Regions from separate parts of the Amycolatopsis sp. TRM77291 genome, predicted to be linked through region 2. Evidence: riboswitches for the same ligand, from Rfam matches in the RefSeq annotation. Region 2 holds a riboswitch; each other region holds the start of a gene.

Region 1 (10,058 bases), 2.7 Mb from region 2:
CCGCGACCCTGCTCGCCGAACCCGCCTTCGACACCGGCACGGAAGTGACGCTCGAAAGCAGCACCGCAGACGGCCTGCTGGCCGTCACCGTGCGGCTCCCCCGCCCGGTCGAACGGCCACGGAGCAACACCCTCCCGCTGCTGCCCGACGCCGAAGACGACACGAGCCTCACCTGGCACCTCCCCACGGGAACCCCCCGGCATCCCGTCCCGGCCACCGACGACCGGGCCACGGACGAGGAGACCCTCGCGCTCATCGCCCGCGCCGACGCGCTCGCCCAGGAACAGCGGGAGCTCAAACACGAACTCGCCGAAACCAACAGCGGCGTGCTGGCCATGTACATCGAACTCGAACAGCGCGACGAACAACTCCGCCGCGCGCACTCCGTCATCTTCCGCGAACTCGAAGACGCGCTACGGCCAGGCCCGCCCGCCGTGCCGGGGCTCGAACTGGCCGTCCACTACTCGCCGACCGACCAGGACTCCCCCACCGGCGGCGACCTCTACGACTGGTTCGTCCTTCCCGGCGGCCACCTGCACATCACCCTCGTCGACGCCGTCGGGCACGGGGTCACCTCGACCCGCCACGCTCTCACCGTCACCCACGCGATCCGCACCCTCGCGCTGGAGGGCCATCCCTTCCCCGACCTCATCGCCCATACCGCGCGCACCCTCGCCACCATCGAACCCGATCTCATGGCGACCGTGATCCTCGCCAGGATCGACCCCGCGACCGGCGAACTGACCCTCGCCAACGGCAGCCATCCCGCTCCCGTACTGGCCACTGTGGACGGTCAGGCGCGGTTGCTGCGCGCCCCGGTCGTCGGCCGCGGGATCGGCTTCCCCGACCCCGGCAGCCCCGAACTCCGCCACCACACCCTCGACCCCGGCGACACCCTGCTCCTCTACACCGACGGCCTCGTCGAAAGCCGCAAGGACCATCTCGAAGGACAGGACCGGCTCCTGGACCTCGCCCCCGCGCACGCCGCCCTTCCCATCGGCGAGCTTCCCCGGGAACTGGCCGTCCGGATGCACGACGTCGTCCTGCACGCCGACGACACCGTCGTCCTCGCCGTCCGGCGGCCACGTTCCGATGGTTGAGGAGAAGGACCTGGTTGCCGCCCCGCCCGCGTGCTACTCCTGCGAATCGGCGAGCAGTTTCAGCGCGAGTGCCTTCAGTTCCGGACTCGCCTTCGCGGCGTCACCCGAGTCGAACGGCGGCCGCGGGTCGTATTCGACGGCGAGCTGGATACCGCGGGCGATCCGCTCCCCGGCCAGCAAGGAGGCGAGATGGAACGCGAGGTCGATCCCGGCGGACACCCCCGCCGCGGTGACGACCTTGCCGACCTGGACGTACCGCTCGGCCACGTAGCGCACTCCGAAGGTCTTCTCCAGGTAGTCCGCCGACGCCCAGTACGTGGTGGCCCGGTCGCGCAGCAGCCCTGCCGCGCCGAGGATCAAGGACCCCGTGCACACCGACGTGGTCCAGGTCGTGTGCCGGTGGACGCGCCGGATCCAGTCGAGCAGGACCTGGTTCTCCATGGCGGCGACCGTGCCGCGGTTGCCCGCGCCCGGGACCAGCAGCACGTCCAGGCGGTTCACCTCGGCCACCGAACGCTCCGCCATCACCGCGACGTCCCGGGTGTCGGTGCGCACCGGGCCGCGGTGCTCCGCGATCATCGTCACCGTCGCGCCGGGCAGCCGGGACAACACCTCGGCGGGGCCGGTCGGATCCAGCAGGCTGAAGCCGTCGTAGAGCAGGATGCCGATCTTCAATCCTGAGCTCTCCGCCTGGGCCGTGCCGGTGCCGAGGCCGAACGCCGCGGCCGCCGCGGCTCCCGCCAGCACTGTCCTGCGCGTGGTCTTCGCATCGTTCATGCCGCGAATCCTGGAGCGGTCAGGGGACGATCGGGCGTGGCATGTCCGGCATCCTGCGAAGCTTGTCCCCGGAGAGCCCGTAGTGGTGGCGGAACGCCGTGCGCAGGGTCTCCGCCGAGGCGAACCCGCATTGCCGGGCGACCGCGGCGAGCGGCAACGCGGTGGACCGCACCAGCTGGGCCGCCGCCTCGGTCCGCGCCGTGCGCACGGTCCTGGCCGGGGTGCTGCCCAGCTCGGCGGTGAACAGGCGGGTGAGATGCCGGGTGGTGACCCCGGCCCGCGCCGCCAGCGCCGGCGGGCTCAGATCCTCGGTGAGATGCGCGGAGATGTAGCCCAGCAGATCCAGCACGACCCGGTTGCCCGGTGGCGGAGCGGCCAGGAACGTGCTGATCTGCGCCTGGTCGGCCGGGCGGTGCAGATAGGTCACCAGTTCACGGGCGACTTCGCGGGCCAGCGTCGGACCGTGGTCGTCCTCGATCAGCGCGAGCGTGAGATCCAGCGCGCTGATGACCCCGGCCGAGGTGATGACGTTCCCGTCGCGGATGTAGAGCGGGGCGGGATCCACTGTCACGGCGGGAAAAGCCGCGGCGAGCTGCTCGCTGTATCCCCAGTGGGTGGTGACCCGCCGGTGGTCGAGCAGCCCGGCGGCCGCCAGCACGAACGTCCCCGTGCACACCGACGCGACCCGCCGGCTTCGTTCCGCCAGCCGCCGCACCTGCGTCAGCAGTCGCTCGTCCTTGGCCGCCGCCTCCGTTCCCGCGCCCCCGACCACGAGCATCGTGTCCATCCGCCCCGGCACCTCGGCCAGCCGCCGCACACCGGCGAGCAGGATCCCCGACGAACTCCGCGTCGTCCGCCCGTGCACCGTGGCCAGTTCGACGGCATACGGCGGCGCGGCACCGTGCGAGTTCGCGATCTCCAACGCCCCGCTGGGACAGGCGACATCGAGTATCTGCGCGCCGTCGAAGGCGACGATCACCACGCGGCGCACCGATTCCGTTCCAGACCCCACAGGGCGAACCTACTCGCCGGCTGCCTGATCCTGGGCAGGCTTTCCCCACGCTGGACGACACGTCGCCGCGCGATGACCACAGTGGACACCCGCCGCGAATGCTCCGTTCGCCGTATCCGATGCGGCGAAGGACGCCTTCGTCCCGGCAGGGCTCAGTCGGCCGCGAGGATTTCGGCCAGCCGGACGGTGTCCTGGAGATAGCGCTCGTACGGAAAGCCCGCCGCGATGAGCCCTTCGCGCAACTCGTCGTAAAGCGGCTTTCCCGCCGCGTGGAAGGCTTTCCGGCCGAGATCGGTGAGCCGGACCAGCCGGCGGCGCGCGTGCTCGGGGTCGACGGTGATCCGCACCAGACCGTCCGCTTCGAGTGGCCGCAGGGCCCGGCTGATCGCCGGGTCGGACACCGACAGCGCCTGGGCGAGCCGGTGCTGCGTCGCCGGCTCGATTTCCTCGAGCGTGCCCAGAAGCCGTATCTGGCTGTAGGTCAAACCGCCGGGGTCATCGGCGCGCCGCCGGGCGGCTTCGCCCATCAGCATGACCACCCGGTGCAGCAGGTCCGCGAGTCCGTCGTCCACGGCGTCACCCTACCATCAGTGTTGACGGGTTAATATTAACCAGGTAAGACTGATGCCATGAACTACTTCACCCAATCCGCCTTCCCCCTGGTCTGGGTCGTCGTGCCCGCCGCCGGAGCGTTCCTCCGCGCCCGCCACGCGACGTCGTCTCAGGAGCGGCTCGAAATCTGGCAGCGCTGGTGGGCCATCGGCGCCTTCGGCTGCGGCAGCCTGTGGATGACGGTCGCTTTCCTCGCCTTCCCGGACGTCATGGCCACGGCGATCGGCTTCGAGCGGACGCCGTTCATGTTCGAGATCGCCTTCGCCAACCTCGCCCTGGCCGTCCTGGGCTTCCGGGCCGCCTCGGCCTCCGCGCGCGAACGCCTCACCATCGGCATCGCCGGCGGGATGTTCCTCTGGGGAGCCGCGATCGGCCACGTCTACCAATGGTTCGCCAACGGTGACCACGCCCCCGGCAACACCGGCGGTGTACTCGTCACCGACGTCCTGCTCCCGGCGGTCATGATCGTCCTGGCCCTGCGATCGCGACGCCTCGCCGCGAAGATCGCCGCCTGAGGCCCTCATCATGACGACACAGACCGGCCACGCGATCGGGAAGGCCGCCGCCGAGCGGCTCGGCATCTTCGTAGACGCGGTGATCGCGATCGCGCTCACCTTGCTGGCGCTGGACCTCCCGATCCCCCACGGCGACACCACCGGCGCCATGCTGGGCTCGATCTCGGCCCACGGCAAGGAATACATCGCCTTCGCGCTCAGCTTCGTGGTGATCTCCGCGCACTGGCGCGCGCACCACGAGATCTTCCCCTACGTCCGCTCGCTGAACGGGCGCCTGATCAGCCTCACCCTGGCCTGGTTGTTCATGCAGGTCCTGATGCCGTTCGCGACGCGGGTCATCACCGCCGAGGGAGCCTTCCCGCTCCGGTTCAGCGTGTACGCCACGGTGCAGGTCCTGGCCTCCGCGTCGTTCGCGCTGATCATCCGGGAGATCCGGCGCGGACACCTGTACGGGACCGGCGGGCCGCCGAAGGTGTTCGCCCAAAGCCTGACGCGCAGCGTCTGCCTGGCCGCGGTGTTCGGGTTCTCCGTACCCGTCCCGTTCCTGACGAACGGCGCCGCCGCCTACCTGTGCTGGCTCGCGGCGCCTGTCGCGCTCGCCGTCGCCCGCCGCGTCCAGGACCACCGGCCGTCCGCCACTTGAGCGGCCGGATCGGGGTCAGCGCAGGGCCACCAGGACGTAGTCGTCGCCGAACTGCCATACCGGGGCCACTTCGGCGAAACCCGCTTCCCGGAGCAGCCTGGTGTGTTCCTGCGGGCTCAACCGGTTGCCGTAGCCGGTCGAAATGCCGCGCAACTCGTCGGCCGTGAACCGCTCACGCAGCGCGGGATCCGCGGCGACCGCGGCCCACCAGGCCTTCCATTCCTCGTTGGCGCCGACCCCGGCACGCTCCGCCCGCCGGTTCTTGACGACCTCGGCGAGTTCGCGGATGGCAGGCTGTTCGTCGTAGAAGTGATCACCGTTGACGAGCGCTCCGCCCTCCCTCAGCGCTCCGGCGAGGTCACGGTAGACCTCGGCGAGCCGCTCGGGACGCAGCCAGTGCAACGCGGTCGTCGAGACCGCGGCGTCGACCTGCCCCCACTTCAGCCGGCCGCTCTCGGCGAGGTCCGCCTGGAGGTACTCGATTTCCGTCTCCGGCGGCCGGGTGGCCCTGGCGAGCGCGAGCAGGAAGGGGTCGTTGTCGACGCCGACGATCCGCGCCCGCGGGAGCCGCCCGGCTAGCCTCGTGGCCAGCGATCCCGGGCCGCAGCCGAGGTCCAGCACCAGCGGGTCGGCGACGTCACGGCATACGTGCTCGACGACGTCGATCAGCACGGCGAAACGTTCTTCGCGGTCGGCGACGTAGCGTTCCTGCTGGATGTCCCACCGGCGCACCCAGTCCGCCGCGAGTTTCCCGTCCACCGGCCTCCCCTTCGTGATCTTGATCCTGTGTAGCACATCCCGGTCATGGGTTACCGTGGGCGCCACAACGCAAGAAGGTGCCCGTCGGGGGAAGCCGGTGTGAATCCGGCGCTGACCCGCAACCGTGATCGGCCTGGGAGCACTCCCGGTGCCGAGAGCCGGACTGCCCGCCGGGTACTGCCAGCCCCAACTGTCGTGGAGTACGGAGCGGGGTCCCGTTCACGTGCGGCCGCGCGCCCGGGACAGTGCTCGATGTCCCGGAGGTTCCTATGACGCGTCATCCGCTCACCCGACGGCGGCTCCTCGCCCTGGCCGCCCTCACGCCGTTGGCCGCGTGCGGGACCACGCCGGCGGACACGGGCCGGTTGAGGGTCGCGTTCGCCGCGGGCGGCTCGAAGGAGACGCTGGACCCGGCGCAGGTCTCCCTTTTCGTCGACCAGGCGCGGGCCAAGGCGCTCTTCGACACGCTGGTCGCCTACAACGCCGACACCTCGTTGCGGCCGCGGCTCGCCGAGTCCTGGGAGAGCGACGATTCGGGCACGCGCTGGCGGATCCGGCTGCGGCGGGCGGCCTTCCACGACGGCCGTCCGGTCACGGCGGACGACGTGCTCTACACCTTCCGGCGGATCGCCGATCCCGCACTGGCCTCCTCGTCACGGCAGTACTTCGCGAAGGTGGATTTCGGCCGCAGCAAAGCGGTGTCCCCCACCGAAATCGAGCTGATCCTCGCCGCCCCCGACTTCGAGTTCCCGTCGGGCTGGGGAGCTCCCGGCGCCGAGATCGTGCCCGCCGGGACGACGGACTTCACGGCGCCGGTCGGCTCCGGCCCGTTCCGGTTCGTCTCGTTCACCCCGGGAGGCCCCGCCGTGTTCCGCAGGAACGAGTCCCATTGGGACGGTGCGCCGAGTATCGACGAGCTGGAATTCGTTCCGGTCAACGAGGAAGCCGCACGCGTCAACGCCTTACTTTCCGGGCAGGTCGACTACGCCCACGACCTCGCGGCCGGAACCGCCGCCCGGTTGGCCGGTGACGCGCGCGTCTCGCTGCTCGAAGCCAAGGGAACGACGATGCAGGGCATGATCCTGCGCGTGACGCAGCCGCCGTTCGCCGACCCGAGGCTGGTCCGCGCCGTACTGTCCGGAGTGGACAGAGAGGCGCTGAACCGCGTCGCGCTGGCCGGCCGCGGCGAGATCGGCAACGACCTGTTCGGCAAGGGACTCCGCGGGTACGCCGCCGGCATCCCCCAGCGCGGACGCGATGTGGAACTGGCCCGCTCGTTCGTCCGGGAGGCGGGCGCGGAGGGGCTGGCCTTCGCCGTCGAAACCAGCGACGTCGACCCGGGTTTCGCCACCGCGGCCACGCTGATTTCCCGGCAGCTCGGGGAAATCGGGCTGAAGGTCACCCCGAACACGCGCGGGTCGAGCACCTATTTCAGCGAGATCAAGACCAAGGGTGTCGCCGCGCTCACCCGCACGGCGACCCTGCCGGTGCCGACGTTCCTCAACCAGCGCTTCCGGACCGGTGGTTCGAACAACGTCAACGGTTTCGCCTCGCCTGAGTTCGACGCCCTGATGGACCGGGCCGCGGCCACCGCGGACGAGGGTGCCCGGCTGGCGCTGTTCGGTGACGCGCAGCGGATCGTGCACGCGTCCGGAGGTCTGCTCGCCTGGGGGTTCAGCACCTGGACGATCGGCGTGTCGAAGCGGGTGTCCGGACTGGTGACCGCGCCGCCGAACACCTTCGACTGGGCGAGGTTCGACCGCGCCCGGCTGTCCTGACGTGCCGGGTTACACCGCCCGGCGGCTCGGTTTCGCGGTACTTCAGGCGATGTTCGTCCTGGTCGCGACGTTCGCCGTGACCGCGTTGCTCCCCGGTGACGCGGCGTCGGTCGTGCTCGGTGAGCAGGCCACCGAGGAGCAGGTGGCGACCGTGCGCCACCGGCTCGGCCTCGACCAGCCGGTCCTCGACCGGTTCGGGCACTGGCTTTCGGGGCTGGTCACCGGCGATCTCGGCCGGTCGCTCGTGACCGGTGCCCCGGTGACCGACGAGATCACCCGCCGCTTCGCCACCACCGCCGTGCTCGCCGGGGTGACCCTGCTCGTGCTCGTACCGCTCGCGCTGGGCATCGGGGTGACCTGCGGGCTGCGCGAAGGGTCGCGGACCGACCGGGTGCTCACCGCGGTCACGCTGTTCCTGCACGCGATCCCCGAATTCGTCCTCGGTCTGCTGCTGGTCGCCGGATTCGCCGTCTACACCGGACTGCTCCCGGCGACCGCGGCCGGTATGGACCTGACCGCGCGCCCCGAGGTGCTCGTGCTGCCGGTGATCGTGCTGGTCGCCCGGCAGCTGTGCGACGTCGCCCGGCAACTCCGGATCGGGATCGCCGAGCAGACCCGGGGCCAGGTGGCCGGGCACCTGCGTCTGCTGGGCCTGCCCGAACGCTCCGTGGTGCTGCGTCATCTCCTGCCCGCCGCCGCGGCGCCCGCCGTGCAGCAACTCGCCCGCGCCGTGGAAGGGCTGCTGACCGGCACGGTGATCGTCGAGTCCCTGTTCGCGATCACCGGGCTCGGCACGGGTTTCGTCGAAGCCGTGCAGAACCGGGACATCCCGCAGGTGCAGGGATACGTGCTGCTGTTCGCCGGGGTGGTCGTGCTCGGAAACCTCGTCGCGGACCTCGTGGCGCATCGGCTCACGCCGCAGCGGGAGCGTGCCACGTGGTGAAACGGATACTGGGCTGGTCCCTCCTCGCGGTGCCGCTGGCGCTCGCGATGGCCGGGCCGGTGATCGCGGGCCCCGTGGAATCGGTCGGGGCGCCGTGGCAGGCACCGGGCGGCGCCCATCCGCTCGGCACCGACGTCCTCGGCCGTGACGCGCTCACGGTGATCCTCGCGGGCGGGTTCCCCGTGATCGGCATGACGGCCGCCGCGCTCGGGCTCGCCTATCTGATCGGGGTGCCGCTCGGTCTGGTCGCGGCCGGGCGCGGACGGCTGGCCGACGAAACCGTGATGCGGTCCCTCGATCTTGTGCTGGCCTTCCCATCGCTGCTCGTGCTCATGGTGCTCGCCGCGACCGGGCACCGTGGGCCCGGCGTGCTCATTCCCGTCGTCGCCGTGCTCCAGCTGCCCGCGATCACCCGCGTGGTGCGGGCCGCGGCGCTGGCGCCCGGCTGCCGTACCGCCGTGGAAGCCCTGACCATGCAAGGACAACCGTGGTGGCGGATCCAGCTCGGGTACGTCGCCCGGCACCTCACCGGTCCCGTCGCGACCGACGCCGGCACGCGGCTCGGCGTGGTGCTCTACCTGCTGGCGTCGGCGAACTTCCTCGGTCTCGGCCTGCCCGCCGACTCCCCGGACTGGGCCGTGGTCATCGAACGCAACAGCGACGCGCTCTACACCTCGCCCGCGGTGGTCCTCGTGCCCGCCGCGCTGCTGATGGCGTTGTGCGTCGGCACGAACCTCGTCGCCGACCGGCTGCTCGCCGCCAGGCGGGTGATCCCGTGACCGTCCTGGAGATCAGCGGACTGTCCGCCCGCGCCGGGGAAACCGTTCTGCTCGACGACGTCTCACTATCCCTCGAACCGGGCCGGGTACTCGTCGTACTCGGCGCGTCCGGCACGGGAAAGACCACCTTGGGTCTCGCCGCGACCGGACAGACCCGCCCGGGGATCACGCTGTCCGGGTCGGTGGTGCTGGCGGGATCCCCGCTGTTGAACCGGACCGCTTCCGAACTGCGACGGGCGCGGGCCGGCGTCGTCGGCCACCTGCCGCAGCAGCCGTCGGCGGTACTGGACCCGGTCCGCCGCTGTGGGCCGGTGCTGGCCGAACTCGCCGCCCTCCGCCACCACGGCCGTGCCGCGCGGTTGGCGGCGGCCCGCACCGCGTTGGCGGAATCGGGGCTGGAACAGGCTTTGTGGCGACGGTTCCCGCATCAGTTGTCCGGCGGGCAGCAGCAGCGCATGGCCCTCGCCACCACTCTCGTGAACCGGCCCCGGGTGCTGGTCCTCGACGAGCCGACCAGTGGTCTCGACGCGGCGAACAGGGCCGTGCTCACCGCCCGGCTCGCGGAGCTTTCCCGGGCCGGGACGGCGTTGCTGATCCTGACCCACGACCTCACGCTGGCCCGCGCCCTGGACGGCGACGTCGCCGAACTCCGCGACCACCGCTTGGTACCGTCCCCGACGCTGCCCGACCCCGTACGCTCCGACAGCCCGCCCCCTTCGCCGTCTTCGCCGGTGCTCGTCGTCCGCGGGCTCACCGTGCGCGCCGGGCGGAGGACGCTCGTCGAGGACTTCGACCTGGAGCTGGGGGCCGGCAGCCGCACCACGCTCACCGGCGTCTCGGGCGCGGGCAAGACGACACTCGCCCGCGCGCTCGCCGGTTTGACCCCGCCGAGCGCCGGCACGATCGAAATCGACGGCGTCCCGCTCCCCCGCCTCGCCCGTCGTCGGACCCGCGCGCAACTGCGTGCGATCCAATACGTCCATCAGGACAGCCGCGCGTCCTTCGACGAATTCCGCGACGTGCTAGACCAGGTGGCCGACACCGCCCGTCTCCTTCGCGGGCTCAGCCGCGCGGACGCCCGGCTCGAAGCGACGGAAACCCTGCGCTGTCTCGGAATCGACGCGGCCGACCGGCGGCCCG
Region 2 (10,058 bases):
CGCGTACCTGCTCCCCTGCGCGATCGGCGAGGAACCCGAGCTGATCGGCTGTCCCGAGCTGCTGGCCGCGATGCGCGATCGGCTCGGCCGCCTGGACGAGCAGCTGGCCAAGCTGACCCGGTCGCGCGACGCGCTGGCCGACTACATCGCCGTGGCCGAGCGTGTCGGCGGCGACGCCTACCCGCCCTTCGACGGCGCCGCCGCGTGAACGAGGCGATCCGGCTGCGGGATCAGGGCACCGACGAGGCACGCCGGCGGTTGATCGAATTGGCCGAGGGGAATCCACGGGACGCCGTGATCGCCTACCAAACCGCGTGGGCGCACGATTCTGCCGGACTGGAAGCCGAAGCGGCCCCATTCTACGAACAGGCGCTCGCCGGCGAAGGTTTGTCCACAGAGGACAGACACGGGGTGTTCGTCGGGCTCGGCAGCACCTATCGCGTCCTCGGCCGGTACGACGAGTCGCTCGCGACGCTGCGGCGAGGCCTCGGCGAGTTCCCGGATGACGCGGCGCTCAGGACGTTCCTCGCGATGGCGCTCTACAACGTCGGCGAGCCGCGCGAGGCGGCGGGAACCCTGCTGAAGGTGCTCGCGGCGACCAGCGCCGACGACGGCGTCCAGCGGTACCGGCGAGCGGTCGAGTACTACGCGGACCATCTGGACGACGTCGAATGAGCCTTATTGACACCTTGTCAACGTAGCCTTACTTTCACGTCATGAGCGCGTACGCCGAAATCACCTACGAGGTCGCCGACCGCATCGCGACCGTCACGCTCAACCGGCCCGAGGCCCGCAACGGCTACACCATCCGCATGGCCGACGAACTCGGCGACGCGATGGACCGGGCCGACCGCGACGAGGACGTCCGCGTGGTGATCCTGACCGGCAACGGCAAGGATTTCTCGGTGGGCGCCGACCTCTCGCAGGGCGGTTTCGACTTCGACCCCGAGTCCGGCCCGGACGCGGCGTGGCAGGAGCCCGCGGGACGCTGCTCGAAACGGATCTTCACGATGAACAAGCCGGTGATCGCGGCCCTGCGGGGCGCGGCCGTCGGCGGCGGCATCACGATCACGCTGTCCTGCGACTACCGGCTCGCGTCCACGGACTCGCGGTTCGGCTTCGTGTTCGTCCGCCGCGGGATCTACCCCGAGGGCGCGTCCGCGTGGTTCCTGCCGCGGCTCGTCGGGATGGGCACGGCACTCGACTGGATGATCAGCGGACGCGTCTTCGGCGCCGAGGAAGCGAAAGCCGCCGGACTGGTGCACAGTGTCCACGAGCCCGAAGAAGTGCTCGGCAAGGCCCGCGAACTCGCCACCGAGATCGCCACGACCACGTCGCCGGTGTCGGTCGCCGTGACCCGGCAGCTGCTGTACCGGATGGCGAGCGCGGAGTCGCCGTTCCCCGTGCACGAACTGGACTCCCGGCTGATCGGCGGCCTGGGCTCCAGCCCGGACGCGGTCGAAGGGGTCATGTCCTTCCTGCAGAAACGACCACCGGAGTTCTCCATGCGCGTCGACACCGACCAGCCCGCCTACCTGCCGTGGCGGAACTCGTGACCGCCTATCCCCCGGAGCCCTGGAACCTCGCGGGTCAGGCGTACCTGTCGGTCTGGCGTGTCCCGGTGAGCGAACTCCCGGAACTGCCCGGCGGTGTCGAGCCGATCACACTGGGCGGCCGAGCCCAGGTGTTCACCGCGTGGATCGACTACCAGGAGCCCGGACAGCTTCGGTATCACGAGCTGCTGGCGACCGTCGCGGTCCGCGGCGAACGCCTCTCCAGCTCCATCACCGACATCTGGGTCGACAGCGAGGTCTCCCTCGCCGGCGGACGGGCGCTGTGGGGCATCCCCAAGGATCTCGCCGCGCTCGATTTCACGCACGGACGGACCTTCACGGCCTCGGCGGCCACCCACGAAGACTGGATCGCGACGGCGGCCTTCACGCCCCGCCCGAGTCTCCCGGTGCGGATGCCCGCGGCCTTCGACGTCGTCCAGATGCTGGACGGCCGTCTCAAAAGGAGCCCCGTACGGGCGACGGCGCGTCCGCACCCGGCGGCCGCGGACTGGCGGATCAACGAGTCCGGCCCGTTCGGCTTCCTCGCCGGTCAGCGGCCCGCGCTGAGCGCGTGCCTGCACGATTTCAAGATCGTCTTCGGCGGCTGACCAGCCGCTCAGCGTGATCGTCTAACCCGCCAGGGTGAGCCGACGACACGCCACCCATTGGGGCACGTGCAGCCTCTGACCCCTACATGTAGTCTCTGAGGACCGGCACCGCCCAGCGACGGGGAGACCGCTCGGGAGCGGTGGTCGGACAGCTTTGTGAACGTGCAGCGCACGGCCTTGTGAGGCCTTGTGGTGCTTCAACGCGCCCTTTTTGGAGTGACGCATGTCAGTCGATACCGGTCAGCGGCCACCTTCGTCTTCGGACACCACGCCCGCGACCGTGCGGGTCATCCGGCGGGACGGCAGCGTGTCCCCCTTCGACGCGAACAAGATCTCGGTCGCCGTGACCAAGGCCTTCCTCGCCGTCGAGGGCGGTGACGCGGCCGCCTCGTCGCGGATCCACCACCTGGTCAAGGAATTGACCGAGCAGATCGAGACCACCCTGCTCCGCCACGCCGGTCCCGAGACCGCGCTGCACATCGAGCAGATCCAGGACATCGTCGAGCTGGCGCTGATGCGCGGCGAGCACCACAAGGTCGCCCGCGCGTACGTCCTGTACCGCGACGAGCGCGCGAAGGCCCGTGAGGCCGAGAAGCCCGCTTCGTCCGACGTCGCCATCAGCGTCAAGGCCGCCGACGGCTCGCTCCGCCCGCTCGACTGGGCCCGCGTCTCGCACGTCGTCGGCGAGGCCGTCGCCGGTCTCGAAGACGTTTCGGCCGAGCCGGTGCTTGCCGAGACCAAGCGCAACGTCTACGACGGCATCAGCGCCGACGAACTCGCCCTCGCCCAGATCATGGCCGCGCGCGTGCTCGTCGAGCAGGAGCCGAACTACTCCTACGTCAGCGCCCGGCTGCTCGCGGACAAGCTCCGCGGCGAGGCGCTCAGCTACCTCGCCGGCGTGCCGCAGCAGGCCAGCCAGGACGAGATGACCGCGCGGTACCCGCAGTACTTCCGCGACTACCTCAAGCGCGCCATCGAGCTGGAGCTGGTCAACCCCGAGCTGCAGACCTTCGACCTGGACAAGATCACCGCGGCCATCCGCGCCGAGCGTGACCTCGACTTCGGCTTCCTCGGCCTGCAGACCCTGTACGACCGGTACTTCCAGCACCACGACGGCGTCCGTTTCGAGCTGCCGCAGGCGTTCTTCATGCGCGTCGCGATGGGCCTGGCGATCCGCGAGGATGACAGGGAATCTCGTGCGATCGAATTTTATGAGCTGCTCTCGACGTTCCACTTCATGGCGTCCACCCCGACGCTGTTCAACTCGGGCACCACGCGCCCGCAGCTGTCGTCCTGCTTCCTGACCACCGTCGACGACGACCTGGACTCGATCTTCCAGGCGTACAAGAACAACGCGCTGCTGGCGAAGTACTCGGGCGGCCTCGGCAACGACTGGACCCCGGTCCGCGGCCTCGGCGCGCACATCAAGGGCACCAACGGCCAGTCGCAGGGTGTCGTGCCGTTCCTCAAGATCGCCAACGACACCGCGGTCGCGGTGAACCAGGGCGGCAAGCGCAAGGGCGCCGCCTGCGCGTACCTCGAGACCTGGCACGTGGACATCGAGGAATTCCTCGACCTGCGCAAGAACACCGGTGACGACCGTCGTCGCACGCACGACATGAACACCGCGAACTGGGTGCCGGACGAGTTCCTGCGCCGCGTCGAGGCCGACGCGCAGTGGACGCTGTTCTCGCCGAACGAGACCCCGGACCTGCACGACCTCTACGGCAACGCGTTCGCCGAGCGCTACCGCGAGTACGAGGCCGCCGCCGAACGTGGCGAGCTGAAGGTGTTCCGCAAGGTCCGCGCGGTCGACCTGTGGCGCCGCATGCTGACCATGCTGTTCGAGACCGGCCACCCGTGGATCACCTTCAAGGACCCGTGCAACCTGCGTTCGCCGCAGCAGCACGTGGGTGTCGTGCACTCGTCCAACCTGTGCACCGAGATCACGCTGAACACCACCACCGACGAGGTCGCGGTCTGCAACCTCGGCTCGGTGAACCTGCTCAAGCACGTCACCCCCGAGGGCCTCGACACCAAGCGCCTCGAGAAGACCGTGCGCACGGCCGTCCGCATGCTCGACAACGTGATCGACATCAACTTCTACACGATCCCGGAGGCGCGCCGCTCCAACCTGCGCCACCGCCCGATCGGGCTGGGCCTGATGGGCTTCCAGGACGCGCTGTTCGAGATCGGTGTCCCGCTGTCCTCGGACGAAGCCGTCCAGTTCGCGGACACCAGCATGGAGCACATCAGCTACTACGCGATCTCGGCCTCGACCGACCTCGCCGAGGAGCGCGGCCAGTACCAGACGTTCGAGGGTTCCTTGTGGAGCAAGGGAATCCTGCCGATCGACTCGATGCAGCTCCTGATCGACGCGCGCCAGGGCGACGCGCTCGACGTCGACACCTCGTCCACTTTGGACTGGGCGCCGCTGCGCGAGCGGGTCAAGACCGTCGGTATGCGCAACTCCAACGTGATGGCGATCGCGCCGACCGCGACGATCTCCAACATCTGCGGGGTCGGGCAGTCGATCGAGCCGCTGTTCCAGAACCTGTTCGTCAAGTCGAACATGTCCGGTGACTTCACCGTGGTGAACCCGCACCTGGTCCGCTCGCTCAAGGAGCGCGGGCTGTGGGACGAGGTCATGGTGTCGGACCTGAAGTACTTCGACGGCAGCCTCGGCCAGATCGACCGCGTGCCGGACGACCTGAAGGCGCTGTACGCGACCGCGTTCGAGATCGAGTCCAAGTGGCTGGTGGACGCCGGTTCGCGGCGCCAGAAGTGGATCGACCAGGCGCAGTCGCTGAACCTGTACATCGCGGCGCCCAGCGGCCGCAAGCTCGACGAGCTGTACCGCTACGCCTGGCACAAGGGCCTCAAGACCACGTACTACTTGCGGGCTCGGTCCGCGACGCACGTGGAGAAGAGCACCCTGCGCGGCACCGACGGCAAGCTGAACGCGGTCTCGGCCACCCCGGCCCCGGCCACGCCCAAGCCTGCCGCCCCGGCTCCGGCTCCCGCCGCTTCGCCCGCCCCCTCGGCTTCCGCCTCGGTCTCGCCGTCGCCCGCCGCCGCGGTCCCGGCCGTCCCGGTGACCGCCCCGGCAGCCAAGCCGGAGCCGAAGGAGATGCCGCAGGTCTCGGACGTCGACTTCGTCGCCACCGACGGCGCCGCCTGCCGGATCGACGACCCCGACTGCGAAGCCTGCCAGTAAAACATCCTCGTGAGTGGTAAGGGCGGTTCCAACCGTCCTTACCACTCACGACGCCCTCTTGGAGCTTTGATGACCACCTTTGACGCTTCCGCCGACGCCACCGGCCTCGGTGAGATCGAAGTCGGCGCCGCCCGTATCAACGTCGACGACAAGCGGATGATCAACGCCCGCGCCGACGTCAACCAGCTGCTGCCGATGAAGTACACCTGGGCGTGGGAGAAGTACCTCGCCGGCTGCAACAACCACTGGATGCCGACCGAGGTCGCCATGCAGGCCGACATCGCGCTGTGGAAGTCGCCCGACGGCCTCACCGAGGACGAGCGCACCATGCTCAAGCGCAACCTCGGCTTCTTCGCCACCGCGGAATCGCTGGTGGCCAACAACATCGTGCTCGCGGTGTACCGGCAGATCACCAACCCCGAATGCCGCCAGTACCTGCTGCGCCAGGCGTTCGAGGAGGCCGTGCACACGCACACCTTCCAGTACATCTGCGAGAGCCTCGGCCTGGTCGAGGGCGAACTGTTCAACATGTACCGCGAGGTCCCGTCCATCTCGGACAAGGACGCGTGGGCGCTGAAGTACACGCAGAACCTGGAGAACCCGGACTTCGAGACCGGCACGCCGGAGGCCGATCAGGCGTTCCTGCGCGACCTCGTCGCGTTCTACGTGATCTTCGAGGGCATGTGGTTCTACACCGGCTTCGCGCAGATCCTCTCGCTCGGCCGCCGGAACAAGATGGTCGGCATCGCCGAGCAGTACCAGTACATCCTGCGCGACGAGTCGATCCACCTGAACTTCGGCATCGACTGCATCAACCAGATCAAGATCGAGAACCCGCACCTGTGGACCGAGGAGTTCCAGGCCGAGGTCCGCACCATGCTGACCGAGGCGTGCGAACTCGAGGTCGCCTACGCCCGCGACACCATGCCGCGCGGCATGCTCGGGCTCTCGGCCGAGCTGATCGAGCAGTACATGCACTTCATCACCGACCGGCGGGCCCAGCAGATCGGTCTCGCGCCGATCTTCGGCGAGACCGAGAACCCGTTCCCGTGGATGTCGGAGGCGATGGACCTCAAGAAGGAGAAGAACTTCTTCGAGACCCGCGTCATCGAGTACCAGTCGGGCGGCGCCCTCGACTGGGACTGACCCCCGCACGCAACTCGCGTGCCCGAACACGTAACTCGCGTGATCAAACGCGTAACTCGCGTGATTGGGCGGCGAACTCGCGTGATCAGACGGACGACACGCCGGGCGGCCTCCGCCCGGCGTGTTCCGTTTCCAGACACGCGAGTTACGCCCCCGATCACGAGAGTTACGCCCTCAATCACGAGAGTTGCGCCCTCAATCACGAGAGTTACGCCCTCAATCACGCGTGTCGTCCATCTGGTCACGCGTGGCGTCCGGTTCGTCACATGTCCAGCGGGCCACTAGCGCGTCTCGGTACGCTCCGGAGTGCTACTGGTTCGCCCGGCCTCCCCGGCCGGTCGAGGTAACAGGGAACCCGGTGCGAATCCGGGACTGCCCCGCAGCGGTATGTGGGAACGAAAGCCGTCACCGTGCGAGACACGGTAAAGCACTGGGCATGGCGTCCCGGGAAGCGACGGCCGGTAGGCGCGAGCGAGTCGCCCACGAGTCCGAAGACCTGCCCGTGGTACGCGCGCCGACGGCGTGCGTGAGTCCGGGCCTCGTGGGATGGGCGCGACCGAACGGCGGTCACTCCTGCGCGCGCTCCGGGCTCTCACGACAAGCTCGCGAGGAGAGAGCTGTGACCGAAATCGGCACGACAGTGCTGGGCTACCCCCGGATCGGACCGGACCGGGAACTCAAGCGTTCACTCGAACGCTACTGGGCGGGCAGGATCGACGAGGCCGAACTGCTGGTCACCGGTCGCGCGCTGCGCACCCGGGCCTGGCGGGAACTGAAGGCCGCGGGGCTGGATTCCGTCCCCTGCAACACCTTCTCCCATTACGACCAGGTGCTCGACACCGCCGAGCTGTTCGGCGCGCTGCCGGAGCGCTTCACCACGCTCGGCCTCTCGCCGCTCGACACCTACTTCGCCGCCGCACGCGGGGTGCAGGACGCGCCCGCGATGGAGATGACGAAGTGGTTCGACACGAACTACCACTACATCGTCCCCGAACTCGGCCCGGACACGACGTTCTCGCTCACCGGCACCAAACCGCTCGACGAATACCGCGAAGCCCGCGCGGTCGGCGTCGAGACCCGGCCGGTGCTGGTGGGCCCGGTGACGTTCCTGCTGCTCGCGAAGCCGTCGGAGACCGCTCCGGAGGGCTTCCGTCCGCTGGACCTGCTCGACGACCTCCTCGACGGCTACGTCGAGCTGCTGCGCCGTCTGCGCGACGAAGGCGTCGAGTGGGTCCAGTTCGACGAACCCGCCTTCGCCGCCGACCGCACCGAGCGGGAGCTCAACGCGCTCATCCGCGCCTATCACCGGCTCGCGAAGGAGACCGCGCGGCCCAAGATCCTGGTCGCCGGGTACTTCGGCGGTCTCGGTCGCGGCTTGGGCGTGCTCGCCCGTTCCCCGATCGACGCCATCGCCGTCGACCTCGTCACCGACGAGTCCTTTGTGGACGCCGTCGCCGCCGAGCCCGCCCTGCGGGACAAGGAGGTTCTCGCCGGGGTCGTGGACGGGCGCAACGTCTGGCGCACGGATCCGGCCCGCGCGCTCAGCCGGGCGGCGACCCTGTTGGGCACCGCGCGGTCGGTCAGCGTGTCGACGTCCTGCTCGCTGCTGCACGTGCCCTACGACGTCGAGCGGGAGGACGGACTTCACCCGCGTCTGAAGGGCTGGCTCGCCTTCGCCAAGCAGAAGGTCGACGAGGTCGTGCTGCTCGGACGAGCGCTGAAAGAAGAGGGAGTCGATCTCTCCGCCGCCCGTGCCGCGGCCGCGGATCGCGCGGCGGCGGCCGATCTCGCCGACTCCGGAGTGCGCGCCCGGCTGGAGGCACTACGGCCGGAGGACACCGTCCGCTCCCCCTACGCCCGGCGCGCGGAGGCACAGCAGGCCGCGCTGGAACTGCCGCCATTGCCGAGCACCACGATCGGCTCGTTCCCGCAGACCACCGAGGTCCGCAAAGCGCGGGCGGCGCACAAGGCGGGTTCGCTGGACGACGCGGGCTACGAGGCCGCGATGAAGGCCGAGATCGAGCGCGTCATCCGGCTGCAGGAAGACCTCGGCCTGGACGTGCTGGTGCACGGCGAGCCCGAGCGCAACGACATGGTGCAGTACTTCGCCGAGCGGCTGGCCGGGTTCGCGGCCACCGACTTCGGCTGGGTGCAGTCCTACGGTTCGCGCTGTGTCCGGCCGCCGATCCTGTACGGCGACGTCTCACGTCCGGAACCCATGACCGTCGGGTGGGCGCGCTACGCGCAGAGCCTGACCGGCAAACCCGTCAAGGGCATGCTGACCGGTCCGGTGACGATCCTGGCGTGGTCGTTCGTCCGCGACGACCAGCCGCTGGGCGAGACCGCCCGCCAGGTGGCGCTGGCCATCCGCGACGAGGTGCACGACCTCCAGGAGGCGGGCATCCGCGTCATCCAGGTGGATGAGCCGGCCCTGCGGGAACTGCTCCCCCTGCGCGCCGCGGCGCATGAGGCGTACTTCGCGTGGGCCGTTTCGTCGTTCCGCCTCGCGACGTCCGGGATCGACGACGCGACGCAGATCCACACGCATATGTGCTACTCGGAATTCGGCGACGTGGTCAAGGCGATCGACGCGCTCGACGCCGACGTCACCAGCATCGAGGCCGCGCGGTCGAAGATGGAGGTCGTCACCGACCTCGGCGCGGCGGGCTTCGGCCGCGGCGTCGGGCCGGGCGTCTACGACATCCACTCGCCGCGCGTCCCCGGCGTCGACGAGGTCAGCGGGCTGTTGCGGACCGCGGTCGGGGCCGTGCCCGCCGAGCGGATCTGGGTCAACCCGGACTGCGGCCTGAAGACCCGCGGCTACGCGGAGGTCGAGCCGGCCCTGCGGAACCTGGTCGCGGCTGCCCGCACGGTCCGCGCCGAGCTGGCCTGACCGGTCCGTGAAGGCCTCCTTCCCTACCCTCAAGGTAGTGAAGGAGGCCTTCACGGAACTTCCATCGAGGTATTGTCAGGACGTCAACAAGGGTGCGATGGTGGAGCGGTAACCGATCTCAGCGGGGAGATGGTCACCCATGGCGAACGCCGTCGAAAAGGTCACCGGGGCGCTGCGCGAGCGGGTCCCGCCTCTCACCTCGATCCCCCTGCCACGTTCGGTCGATCAGCGCTGGCTCGGCGCGACGTGGCCGGTCCGCGAACTCGCGCCCGCCCCTCCCGGCCTCAAACCCGTCCTCGGCGACGAGGGCCCGCCGGTCGTCGGCCACGCGCTGGACTTCATGCGCTTCGGCATCGAGTTCGGCCTGAAACGCTACGAGACCTACGGCCCGGTGTCGTGGATGGGCGCGTTCGGCCGCCGCATCGTCGCGCTCACGGGCCCGGAGGCCACGCAGATCGCGTTGGTCAACAAGGACAAGGCCTTCTCACAGGAGGGCTGGAAGTTCTTCATCGAGCAGTTCTTCGACCGCGGCCTGATGCTGCTCGACTTCGGCGAACACCACCTGCACCGCCGGATCATGCAGGCGGCGTTCACCCGTCAGCGGCTCACCGGCTACGTCGACCAGATGGGACCGGCCCTGC
Region 3 (10,058 bases), 2.6 Mb from region 2:
CCTGCTGCCCGATCCGGCGGGCGCGCTCCTGCTGGCGGGTGAGGCGCGCAGGCTCGGTGGTGATCTGAGCGGCTACCGGGCCCTCGCCCGGACGGTCCCGGCGGGCGACGAGCTGGCCTCCGCCCATTTCCACGGTCTCACCTCGGTTTACGCCGGCCGCCACGAGGACGCCGTCGCTCCGTTGACGGACGCCGTCGCCAAAGGGATGGCCGGCTCGGACGTCGCCGGCGCCGTCTGGGCGGCCGAAGCGGCCTTCGCCCGCGGGCATGCCGAACGGGCGCACGAATACGCGGCCGCGGCCGTGAGCCGCGCGCGCCTCGGCAAACGGCACGCGGAACTGCCGTGGGCGCTGATCTACCTGTCGCTCTCGGCGATCGCGCTCGACCGAATCCCCTGTGCGCGGGCGGCGTCCCGCGACGGGCTGCGCGCACCGCACAACCTGCGGATGGAGCATCTGACGCTGCTGGGCCTGGCCGCCGCCCTGCTCGGTGACCGCGTACCGGAGCTGGGCGAGGCGGCCGAGGGGATCGCCGAACGCGGCCTCGGCAGGCCCGCCGCGGTCGCCGCGTGGGCGAACGCCTGTCTGGACCTTGCCGAGGACCGGCCCGACGACGCGTTGAGCAGGCTCGAAGATCTCGCTTCGGGTGTCTCCGGCGACCAGCCGGTGATCCGGGTGCTGGCCACGCCGCAACTCGTCGAAGCGGCCGTCTGTTCCGGGCGGCCCGAACGCGCGCTGGCCGCGCTGGAGGTGTTCGACCGCTGGACCCTCGCGGGCGCGGAACCCTGCTGGCTCGCGCTGAGCCACCGCTGTCACGCGCTGACCGCGCCGGATCCGGAGACCGCGGAACGGCGTTTCGTACTGGCCATCGAGGCGCACCGGCGGGCGGGTGGCGCGATGGAACTCGCCAGGACCCGGTTCGCGTACGCCACCCTGCTGCGACGGCATCGCCGGACCCGCGACGCCCGCGACCAGTTCCGCGATGCCCTGCGCGGCTTCGAAAACGTCGGCGCGGCCCGGTTCGCCGAACGGGCGAGGGCCGGGCTGCGGGCGACCGGCGAGACCGTCGACACCCCGCACCGGTCGCTCGCCGGGCTCACCCCGCAGCAGGACGCCATCACCCGGCTGGTGGCGGCGGGGGAGACGAACAAGGAGATCGCGCGGCGGCTGGTGATCAGCCATCGCACGGTGGATCACCACCTGCGGAACATCTTCACGGCACTGGGGGTGCGGTCCCGCGTGGAACTCGCGCGCCGCGTCGCCGCCGGGGAGTGAGGAACTCGCGTGATTGGAGCCGTAACTCACGTGATTGGAGCCGTAACTCGCGTGATCAGCGGCGTGACTCGTGAGTTACGCCTCCAAACACGCGAGTCACGTCGCTGATCACGCGAGTTACGGGCAGGCCAGGACCGGGGCCTGCGGACGTCCGCCGCCGTGCAGGTCGCTCAGCGGAACCCTGGCCAGGCCGAGGATCGCCTGCGCGGTCGCGCGCGGGGCGGTCGACGGGTTCAGGCCCGTGGCGTCGTAGGCGATCGCGCCGCGGTCCGCCTCGGCGCCGGCGCAGCCGGTCTGCAGTGACCGCAGGAATTCCCGCGCCTTGACCGCGGCGGCGGGACGGTGCCCGGCCAGCGCCTGCGCGGCGAGGCCGGTGCTGTTCGCGTTCGGCGCGTCGGTGCCGAAACCGAAGCCGCCGTTCGGGTGCTGCTTGGTGACCAGCCAGGAGGTGCCCTCCCCGGCGTTCACCGCGTCACCGGTGGCGCGCAGAGCCTGGACGACCGTCGCGGTCGCGTCGACGTCGCTCACGCACGTCGCTTCGCCGAAGTTCAGCGGGAAACCGCCGTCCGGGCACTGGCTGCCCGCGAGGAACGCCACGGCCCGCGCCGGCGCCTCGCCGGTGCGGTCCAGCGCCAGCAGTGCGAGCGACTGCGAAAGAGCGTTGGAGTAGTCGCCGTATTCGGACCGGTCGGAGAACCGGCCGGACGGCGTCAGCAGCGAGAGCAGGCCCGCCTTCAGATCGACACCGCCGAACGACGCCGGGTCCTTGCCGCGGACTTGCGCGGCGAGCAGCAGCTTGGCGTGCGCGCCCGCGTACGCCTCCGTGCCACCGCCGACGTAGGCCGTGGTGATCTCCGGTTTCGCCAGCCACGCGATCGCCTTGCCCGCGTTCGTGTCCGATACCCCGGCGGCGGCGAACGCGAAGACCGCGTCGATCGTCAAACCCTGGTCGGGGAACTTCTGGCCGCCGAAGTCGGCCTCGAACCGTTCCCCGTCGGTCAGCTGCCTTGCGAGCCAGCCCGCGGCGGCGTCCGCCTTGTTGTGGGTGGCCGCGGCCGCCGCCGGAGCGGCGACCAGCCCGATGCCGCACAGCAGCACGACAGCGAAAACCAAACGTCTCATGAGAACCCTTTCCCGCATTTCCACGACAGGAGTCGGTGACACCGCGCGACGTGGGTGACCGGGCTCGCCTGGAGGCACACCGTTGCGGGACAGCGCCGGACTCTCACCGGACTTCCCCCACGACCGCGCTGAATCGGACGAACCGAAGAGTACCGCCGAGCGCGAAGGACCGGTGTGATCCTGATGACCGACCTGGTCAGCGGTGCCTGCCGGAGGTGATCGAGTGTTAACCTCGCCTCGCTCGACAACAGAACACCGCCGCCCGTGACGGGGAAGCCGGTCGAAATCCGGCGCTGTCGCGCAACCGTAGGCCCTTCACCAGGGCGAGCCGGGATACCGAACGGGCGGATGAACGAACCACTGTCGCGATAAACAGGGGTGACCGCGGCGTCCCGCGCCGTCCTCCGTCACGCCGCAAGGAGGAGCCATGCGCCGCGGGTACCTGGCCGCGATGGCGTTCGCCGTCAGCGTCGGCGTGGTCGCCGCACTGCTCACCGGGACGGCCGCCGCCGCGAACGACCTCGGCGCCGCGAAGGCGAATTCCCGCTGGCTCGCGACGAAGCTGAAGCCGGACGGCACGCTCGAGAATCCCAGCGGCGGCACACTGCCGGACCACGGCGTGATGCTCGACGTCCTTTTCGCGATGTACGCGTCGGGTGACGGCGCCAAGGCCGAGCCGATCATGAGGTTCCTCGACGAAGAAGGCCACGCCACCGACTACTTCACCTGGGACGGGCTGGTTCCCGGGGGCGGGTACGACAAGGTCGTCGTCGGCGGCTCGCTCGCCAAGATGCTGGTCGCCGCGCAGGTTTCCGGCCGGGACCCGCGAAACGTCGACGGATACGACCTGGTCGCCGAGACCCATGCCGCGATCATGCGCAAGGGCCCCGACAAGGGCCGGATCAGCGACTACTCCAAGGATCCGGAGCACACCGGCCCGGTGAACAACGACGCGAACACGTTCGGCCAGGCGCTCGGCGTCATCGGGCTCGCCGCGGCGGGGGAGAGCGAACGTCTCGCCATCGACAAGCTGCTGACCCAGCAGTGTTCCGAGGGCTACTTCCGCCTCTTCTTCAAGGACATCCCGACGAACGAGACCGGCGACCACGTCACGCCGGACGGACGCAAGATCTCGACCTGCGACGAGGGGAAACCGCTCGACCTGTCGCCGTCGGACGGCGACGCCACCGGTCTCGGGCTCTCGGCGCTGCTGGCCGCACGGAAGGCGGGCGCGACCGGGCTCGACGCGCCGATCGCCAAGACCGTCTCGTGGCTCAAGGCGAACCAGACCGCCGGTGGCGGCTGGGGTGGTGGCGTCAGCACCGAAGCACCGAACACCAACAGCACCGGCCTGATCGTCCAGGCGCTCGCCGACGCCGGCGGCGCGGACGCGGCGGTGAACAAGGGCGTGCGGTACCTCAAATCCGCGCAGGCGAACGCCGCCGCAGACTCCGGTACCAAGCTCGCGGGCGAGCTCGGCGCGATCGCCTACAACCCCGCCGACTACGAGTCCGCGCGCACGTCGGGGATCAGCGGGCTCGACACCTGGATCCGCGCGGGTGCCCAGGCTTCGCTCGGGTTGGCGCAGGTCGGCTTCTACGCGCTCGCGAAGGGTGACGTCCGGCCACCGGCCGACGTCGCCCCGGCTCCCACGACGACCACCACCACGACCGCGGTGACGCCGCCGCCCAGACCCAGGAAGGCGGGCACGCCCAAAGCGTCCACCGTCGTCCAGCCACCGGCGGCGATCGCCGCCCCGGTCACGGCGACACCGCCCGTCCGCCTCGGCGCCTACCTGGCGAACCGGCTCGCCGGCGGTGACCACGTCGAGGTGACCGAGGACGGCAAGACCTACGTCGACTACGACGCCACCGCCGACGTGGTGCTGGCCCTGCGAGCGCTTGACCAGCAGCCGGACGCGGTCGCCCGCGCGTCGCAGTTCCTGCTGAAGCCGGAAGCCGTCCAGGCCTATGCCCACGGCGCGCCGTATGAGCAAGGCGAGGCGTCCTATGCCGAGCCGCTCGCGAAACTCGTGCTCGTCGCCGAGTTCGCGAAGTCGGATGCCGCCGGTCCACTGCGCGCCGATCTGGTGAAGCTGCGCGGCACCGACGGTGAGTTCACCGACACCGGATCGTTCGCCGATGCCGACGAGACCGTCGAGCGGCATGCTTGGGCGGTGCTCGCCACCGCGACCGATCCCGGCCCCGCGGTCGAACTGCTCCTTTCGCGTCAGTGCGCCGACGGAACCTTCCCGAAGCATCTAGACACCGTGGAATGCGGCTCCGGCGACCTCGCCGCGACCGCAGCCGCGGTCACCGCGCTCGCCGCGCGCCCGCACACCGACGCCGCGCCCCCATCCCGGCGCCCGGACGGCTGGACCGAGCGGCGTGTGTCGGCGTTCGTCTCCGCGGTGGGCGCGCTCGGCGTCCGGCCGACCGGCGAGGGCGTCGTCACCGGAGAGGACGGAGAGCCGGACGTCGCGCTGAGCGCCGCCGTCGCCGCCGCGCGGCAGGCCGCCGGCCTCGACGCGAGCGGAACGGCGCGGTCACTGGGCAAGCTGGTCCGAGCCGACGGCGGTTTGGCCAAGGGATCCGCCGGGGAGACCGACTTCCCGACCAGTCTGGCCGCCGCGCAAGGAGTCGCGGGCCGCTCTTGGCTGACCGCGGCCGAGTCGCCGCTCTCGCCCGCGATCCAGCTGCCGCTGACCGAGGCGAATCCGTCCGCCGCACCGGTACTGGCCGCGGAGCAGTCCGGCTCCCCGCCGTCATGGCTGATCTGGGGGCTCGCCGGACTGGCCGTCCTGCTGCTGCTCACCGTGCTCGGCCTGGTTTTCGTACTTCGCCGTTTCACCAAGAAAAAGGGGGCAACACCATGAAGAGACTGCTCGCCGTCACGTCCGTCCTCATCGGACTGATCGGGCTTTCCGCCGCACCCGCGAACGCGGTCGACACCACCAAGGGCTACAACGGGATCTGCACCGGCCCCGACGCGCTCACCGGCGTCACCGTCGTGGTCGACTTCCAGGAGCTGGACGGTAACGGCGGGACCGCCGCGCCGACGATCACCCGCTGCTCGCCCAACGCCGCGCCGGGCACCACCCGCACGGGTATCAAGGCGTTGCAGGACGCGGGGATCGCGGTCGCCGGCACCGCCCGCTGGGGCCTCGCTTTCGTCTGCCGCCTGGAAGGCCGCCCGGCCGCGACGGAGACCATCCCGCTGTCGTCCAACCCGAACTACAAGGAAGCCTGCGTCACCACGCCTTCCCCCGGCGCGTACTGGGGCTACTGGCACGCCGACGGCTCCGGCACCACCTGGACCTACAGCACCACGGGCGCCCTCAACCGCACCGTGACCCCCGGCGGCTTCGAGGGCTGGTCGTTCTCGCTGAACAAGTCGGCGACGACCAACCCGTCGCCCGGTGTCACGCCGAGGAACCCGGCCATCCCGTGAGGAAGGTCCTTCCCGTGGTGGCGGCGGTCTTCCTGATCGCCGCCACGGCACCGTCCGCGCACGCCGTCGACCAGGGCAAGGGGTATCCCGGGTTCTGCAAGGACGACACCGGGGTCACCGTGGTGGTGGACTTCCAGCAACTCGGCGGCACGGCCATCGTCCGCTGCAATCCCCAGACCACGCGCGGCACCGGGCTGGACGCGCTCAAGGGCGCCGGTTTCCAGATCGCCGGGGTGCAGCGCTGGGGCGAGTCGTTCGTCTGCCGGATCGAGAACCGCCCGTCCGCGGCCGAGAACATCCCGGTCAGCGGCCGCGGGGAGTACCGGGAGCCGTGTGTCGACACGCCTCCCGCGCAGGCCTACTGGTCCTACTGGCACGCCTCGAACAACTGCGCGTGGGACTACAGCCAGTGGGGGCTCAAGAACCGCGACTTCACCCCCGGCGGATTCGAGGGCTGGTCGTTCTCCTTGAACGCCACCGCCAAGAGCAACCCCGTCCCGCGGGTCTCCGCCGTACGGCCCGGCACCGAGAGCCGGCCTTGCGTGCCGCGCGAAGAGGCCAAGCCCGCCACCGGCGATCCCGGCGAGCGGCAGCAGCGACCGCAGCCGGGGGACGGTCCGCGGCAAACGGCCGGTGCGGAACCGAGCGTGGGGGAAGCCCCCGCCGCGGGTACGGATTCCGGCGCGCTGCCGCCGCCCAAACCGCGACCGAGCGCCTCGGCGCGGCCGAAGGCACCGGACCCGTCGTGGAACGTCGCGTTCACCGGCGGTGAGCACGCCGAGGACGTCAACGCGGCGATCGAACGCGAGTCCGGGGCGAGCGACTGGGCGCCGTGGGCGGCGGCCACCGCGGTACTGGCGTTGTGCCTGGCCGGATTCCTGATGGCGCGCAGACGCAAACGCGCGCAAGGAGCCTGATGACGTCGTACTTCCTGCCGCGCGACCTGCATCCGGCCGCGTGGTGGGTGTGGGCGCTGGGGCTCGCCGTCGCCGCGACCCGTACGACGAACCCGTGGCTGCTGCTGACCATCGTGGCGGTCGCGGGGTACGTCGTCGTGGCCCGGCGCGGCGAGGCGCCGTGGGCGCTGGCGTTCCGGCTCTACCTGTACCTCGGCGCCTTCATCGTCGCGATCCGCGTGTTCTTCCGCATCGTGTTCGGCGGTGCCGAAGGATCCACGATCATCTTGCGGCTGCCCGAGATCCCGCTGCCGGAATGGGCGGCGGGGATCCGGCTCTTCGGCGACGTGTCCGCGGAATCGTTGCTGGGCGGGCTTTACGACGGGATGCGGCTGGCGGCGATGGTGATCTGCCTCGGCGCGGCCAACGCGCTCGCGAATCCGAAACGGCTGCTCAAGGCGATGCCGCCGGCGTTGTACGAGGTGGGCACGGCGGTGATCGTCGCGCTGTCGGTGTTCCCGCAGCTGGCCGAAAGCGTGCTGCGGGTCCGTCGGGCCCGCAAACTGCGCGGCGGTTCGGGGAAGAAGAAGATGAAGGCCCTGCACACCGTCCTCATTCCCGTGCTGGAGGACGCGCTTTCGCGATCGTTGCAGCTGGCCGCGTCGATGGACTCGCGCGGCTACGGCCGTGCGGGGCTGATCGAGGCACGGACGAGGCTGATCACGGGAACGCTGATGATCGTCGGCCTGCTCGGTGTCTGCGTCGGCGTTTACGCCACTTTGGACGGTTCGACGCCCCGCTACCTCGCCGCGCCGGTGCTTTCGGCGGGAGTCGTGATCGGGCTGGCCGGCTTCTGGTCGGCGGGTAAGCGGGTCCGGCGCACGCGGTACCGGCCCGATCGCTGGCACCTGCCGGAAATCGTCGTCGCCGTCAGCGGGATCGGGGTCGCGGTGACCCTGTTCGTGACCTCCAGCGTGAACCCGATGAACATGAACCCCTCCCTGATCGACCTGTCCTGGCCGTCGCTGTCGTGGGCGCCGTTGTTCGGGGTACTGGTGGGCGTGCTGCCCGCGTTCCTGACCCCGGCCCCCGAACCTCCTTACGCCGCACTAGAAGAAGAAGTCCGCGCATGATCGAACTCGACCACGTTTCCTTCACCTACCACGGCCGCACCGAACCGGTGCTGTCAGACGTGACGCTGTCCATCGGTGAAGGCGAACTCGTGCTGTTCGCGGGCCGGACGGGCGCGGGCAAGTCGACGCTGCTCGGCACGATCAACGGTCTCGTCCCGCATTTCACCGGCGGCCACCTCGAGGGCACGGTGTCCGTCGACGGCGTGACGACGCGGTCCCGGCCGCCGCGCGAGTTCGCGCATCTGGTCGGCGTCGTCGGACAGGACCCGCTCGCGGGCTTCGTCACCGACACGGTCGAGGACGAGCTCGCGTACGGCATGGAGCAGCTCGGCCTCGGCCCGCAGGTGATGCGGCGCCGGGTGGAGGAGACCCTCGACCTCCTCGGCATCGCGGAGCTGCGCAGGCGCGCGCTGCGGACGCTGTCCGGCGGCCAGCAGCAGCGGGTGGCGATCGGTTCGGTGCTGACCACCCACCCCAAGGTGCTGGTGCTGGACGAACCGACGTCGGCGCTGGACCCGACCGCGGCCGAGGAGGTGCTCGCGACGCTGGCCAGGCTGGTGGAGGACCTCGGCACGACGGTGCTGATGGCCGAGCACCGGATGGAACGCGTGATCCCGTTCGCGGACCGGATGATCCACGTCCCCGGCACCGGCGGAGTGATCGATGGGACACCGCCGGAGGTGTTGAAGGACATGCCCATCGCGCCCCCGATCGTCCACTTGGGACGGTTGGCGGGCTGGGATCCGCTGCCGATGTCGGTGCGTGACGCCCGGCGGCGCGCTTCGTCGCTGACCCTGGGGACGCCCGCCGCGCGAAGCGTCACCGTCGGCGAAGAGCTGCTTTCCGCGTCCGGGGTGGTCGTGCGGTACGGGCCGAAGGTCGCGGTGCGGGAGGTCGATCTGTCCCTGCGCGCCGGCGAAGTACTGGCGATGATGGGGCGTAACGGCTCCGGCAAGTCGTCGCTGCTGTGGGCGGTGCAGGGCTCCGGGCCCCGGCAGGGCGGCAAGGTCACCGTCGAAGGCAAGGACCCGAAGACGCTGGGCAGCGCCGCGGCGAGGGCGCTCGTCGGCATGGTGCCGCAGACCGCGAGCGACCTGCTGTACCTCCAGACCGTCGCCGCCGAATGCGAAGCCGCCGACGCGGAATCCGGTGCGGAGCCGGGGCATTGCCGGGACCTGCTCGACCGGCTCGCTCCGGGGATCGATCCCGCGTCGCATCCGCGTGACCTGTCCGAGGGACAGCGTCTCGCGCTGGTGCTCGCCGTGCAGCTGTCGGCCGCCCCGCGGATCATGCTCCTGGACGAACCGACGCGCGGTCTCGACTACACCGCGAAGGCGGCGCTGGCGCGGATGATCGCTTCGCTGACGGCCGAGGGCAAGGCGATCGTCGTGGCCACCCACGACGTCGAGTTCGTCGCGACGATCGCGCACCGGGTGATCGTGATGGCGGAGGGAGAAGTCGTCTCGGACGGTCCGACCGGCGAGGTGCTCGGCGGTTCCCCGGCGTTCGCCACCCAGATCGCGAAGATCCTCGGCGGGCCCTGGCTCACCGTCGAAGAGGTCCGATCGGCGCTTCCGCTGGAGGTCCCGTGACCACGATGGCCCCGGCGGTCCGGCTCGGCCCGCGCTCGGCGACCGTGCTCGGCCTCGCGTCGCTCGCGGGGCTGATGATGTTCGTCTGGCCGCTGCTGGTCCGCGTCGAGCCTCAGTCGATGCAGCACGGCCAGGACGCGCCGTTCGTGTTCATCGGGATCCTGCCGATCCTGATCGTCATCGTGCTGGCCGAGATGTCCGAAGGGGGCATGGACTCCAAGGCGCTCGCGATGCTCGGCGTGCTTTCCGCGGTGAACGCCGCCCTGCGGCCGCTCGGCGCGGGGACCGCGGGGATCGAGACCGTGTTCTTCCTGCTGGTGCTGGCCGGACGGGTGTTCGGTCCCGGCTTCGGTTTCGTGCTGGGCTGCACGTCGATGTTCGCTTCGGCGCTGCTGACCGCCGGGGTGGGGCCGTGGCTGCCGTTCCAGATGATGTGCTCGGCGTGGATCGGGATGGGCGCGGGACTGCTGCCGCGCCGCGTCACCGGCAAAGCCGAGATCGCGATGCTGGTGGGGTACGGGATCCTCGTCGCGTACGTCTTCGGGCTCCTGATGAACCTGTGGTTCTGGCCGTTCATCACCGACGCCGAAGT

The links. A riboswitch is a leader RNA that binds a small molecule or an ion and turns the genes downstream of it on or off. The one in region 2 is predicted to bind cobalamin.
Region 1: linked by a shared signal. The riboswitch ahead of ACXIZN_RS05775 (ABC transporter substrate-binding protein) and the one ahead of metE (5-methyltetrahydropteroyltriglutamate--homocysteine S-methyltransferase) in region 2 are both predicted to bind cobalamin.
Region 3: linked by a shared signal. The riboswitch ahead of ACXIZN_RS06600 (prenyltransferase/squalene oxidase repeat-containing protein) and the one ahead of metE (5-methyltetrahydropteroyltriglutamate--homocysteine S-methyltransferase) in region 2 are both predicted to bind cobalamin.

The regions. Positions count from the first base shown of each region.
Region 1 covers NZ_JBSZHF010000001.1:1,207,035-1,217,092, reverse strand. Annotated here, with positions in the region: gene ACXIZN_RS05810 (PP2C family protein-serine/threonine phosphatase) at 1-1,100, shown strand, start outside; gene ACXIZN_RS05805 (DJ-1/PfpI family protein) at 1,134-1,877, opposite strand; gene ACXIZN_RS05800 (GlxA family transcriptional regulator) at 1,897-2,889, opposite strand; gene ACXIZN_RS05795 (MarR family winged helix-turn-helix transcriptional regulator) at 3,042-3,461, opposite strand; gene ACXIZN_RS05790 (DUF6790 family protein) at 3,519-4,016, shown strand; gene ACXIZN_RS05785 (TMEM175 family protein) at 4,027-4,659, shown strand; gene ACXIZN_RS05780 (class I SAM-dependent methyltransferase) at 4,675-5,418, opposite strand; cobalamin riboswitch at 5,443-5,607, shown strand; gene ACXIZN_RS05775 (ABC transporter substrate-binding protein) at 5,688-7,196, shown strand; gene ACXIZN_RS05770 (ABC transporter permease) at 7,198-8,139, shown strand; gene ACXIZN_RS05765 (ABC transporter permease) at 8,133-8,918, shown strand; gene ACXIZN_RS05760 (ABC transporter ATP-binding protein) at 8,915-10,058, shown strand, end outside.
Region 2 covers NZ_JBSZHF010000001.1:3,946,694-3,956,751, forward strand. Annotated here, with positions in the region: gene ACXIZN_RS18095 (MerR family transcriptional regulator) at 1-208, shown strand, start outside; gene ACXIZN_RS18100 (tetratricopeptide repeat protein) at 205-675, shown strand; gene ACXIZN_RS18105 (enoyl-CoA hydratase-related protein) at 717-1,556, shown strand; gene ACXIZN_RS18110 (acetoacetate decarboxylase family protein) at 1,553-2,161, shown strand; gene ACXIZN_RS18115 (ribonucleoside-diphosphate reductase subunit alpha) at 2,385-5,378, shown strand; gene ACXIZN_RS18120 (ribonucleotide-diphosphate reductase subunit beta) at 5,448-6,524, shown strand; cobalamin riboswitch at 6,821-7,042, shown strand; gene metE (5-methyltetrahydropteroyltriglutamate--homocysteine S-methyltransferase) at 7,144-9,417, shown strand; gene ACXIZN_RS18130 (cytochrome P450) at 9,557-10,058, shown strand, end outside.
Region 3 covers NZ_JBSZHF010000001.1:1,369,417-1,379,474, forward strand. Annotated here, with positions in the region: gene ACXIZN_RS06595 (helix-turn-helix transcriptional regulator) at 1-1,273, shown strand, start outside; gene ACXIZN_RS06600 (prenyltransferase/squalene oxidase repeat-containing protein) at 1,391-2,395, opposite strand; cobalamin riboswitch at 2,428-2,553, opposite strand; cobalamin riboswitch at 2,641-2,755, shown strand; gene ACXIZN_RS06605 (hypothetical protein) at 2,823-5,270, shown strand; gene ACXIZN_RS06610 (flagellar hook-length control protein FliK) at 5,267-5,845, shown strand; gene ACXIZN_RS06615 (ABC transporter substrate-binding protein) at 5,842-6,762, shown strand; gene ACXIZN_RS06620 (energy-coupling factor transporter transmembrane component T) at 6,762-7,874, shown strand; gene ACXIZN_RS06625 (ABC transporter ATP-binding protein) at 7,871-9,466, shown strand; gene ACXIZN_RS06630 (ECF transporter S component) at 9,472-10,058, shown strand, end outside.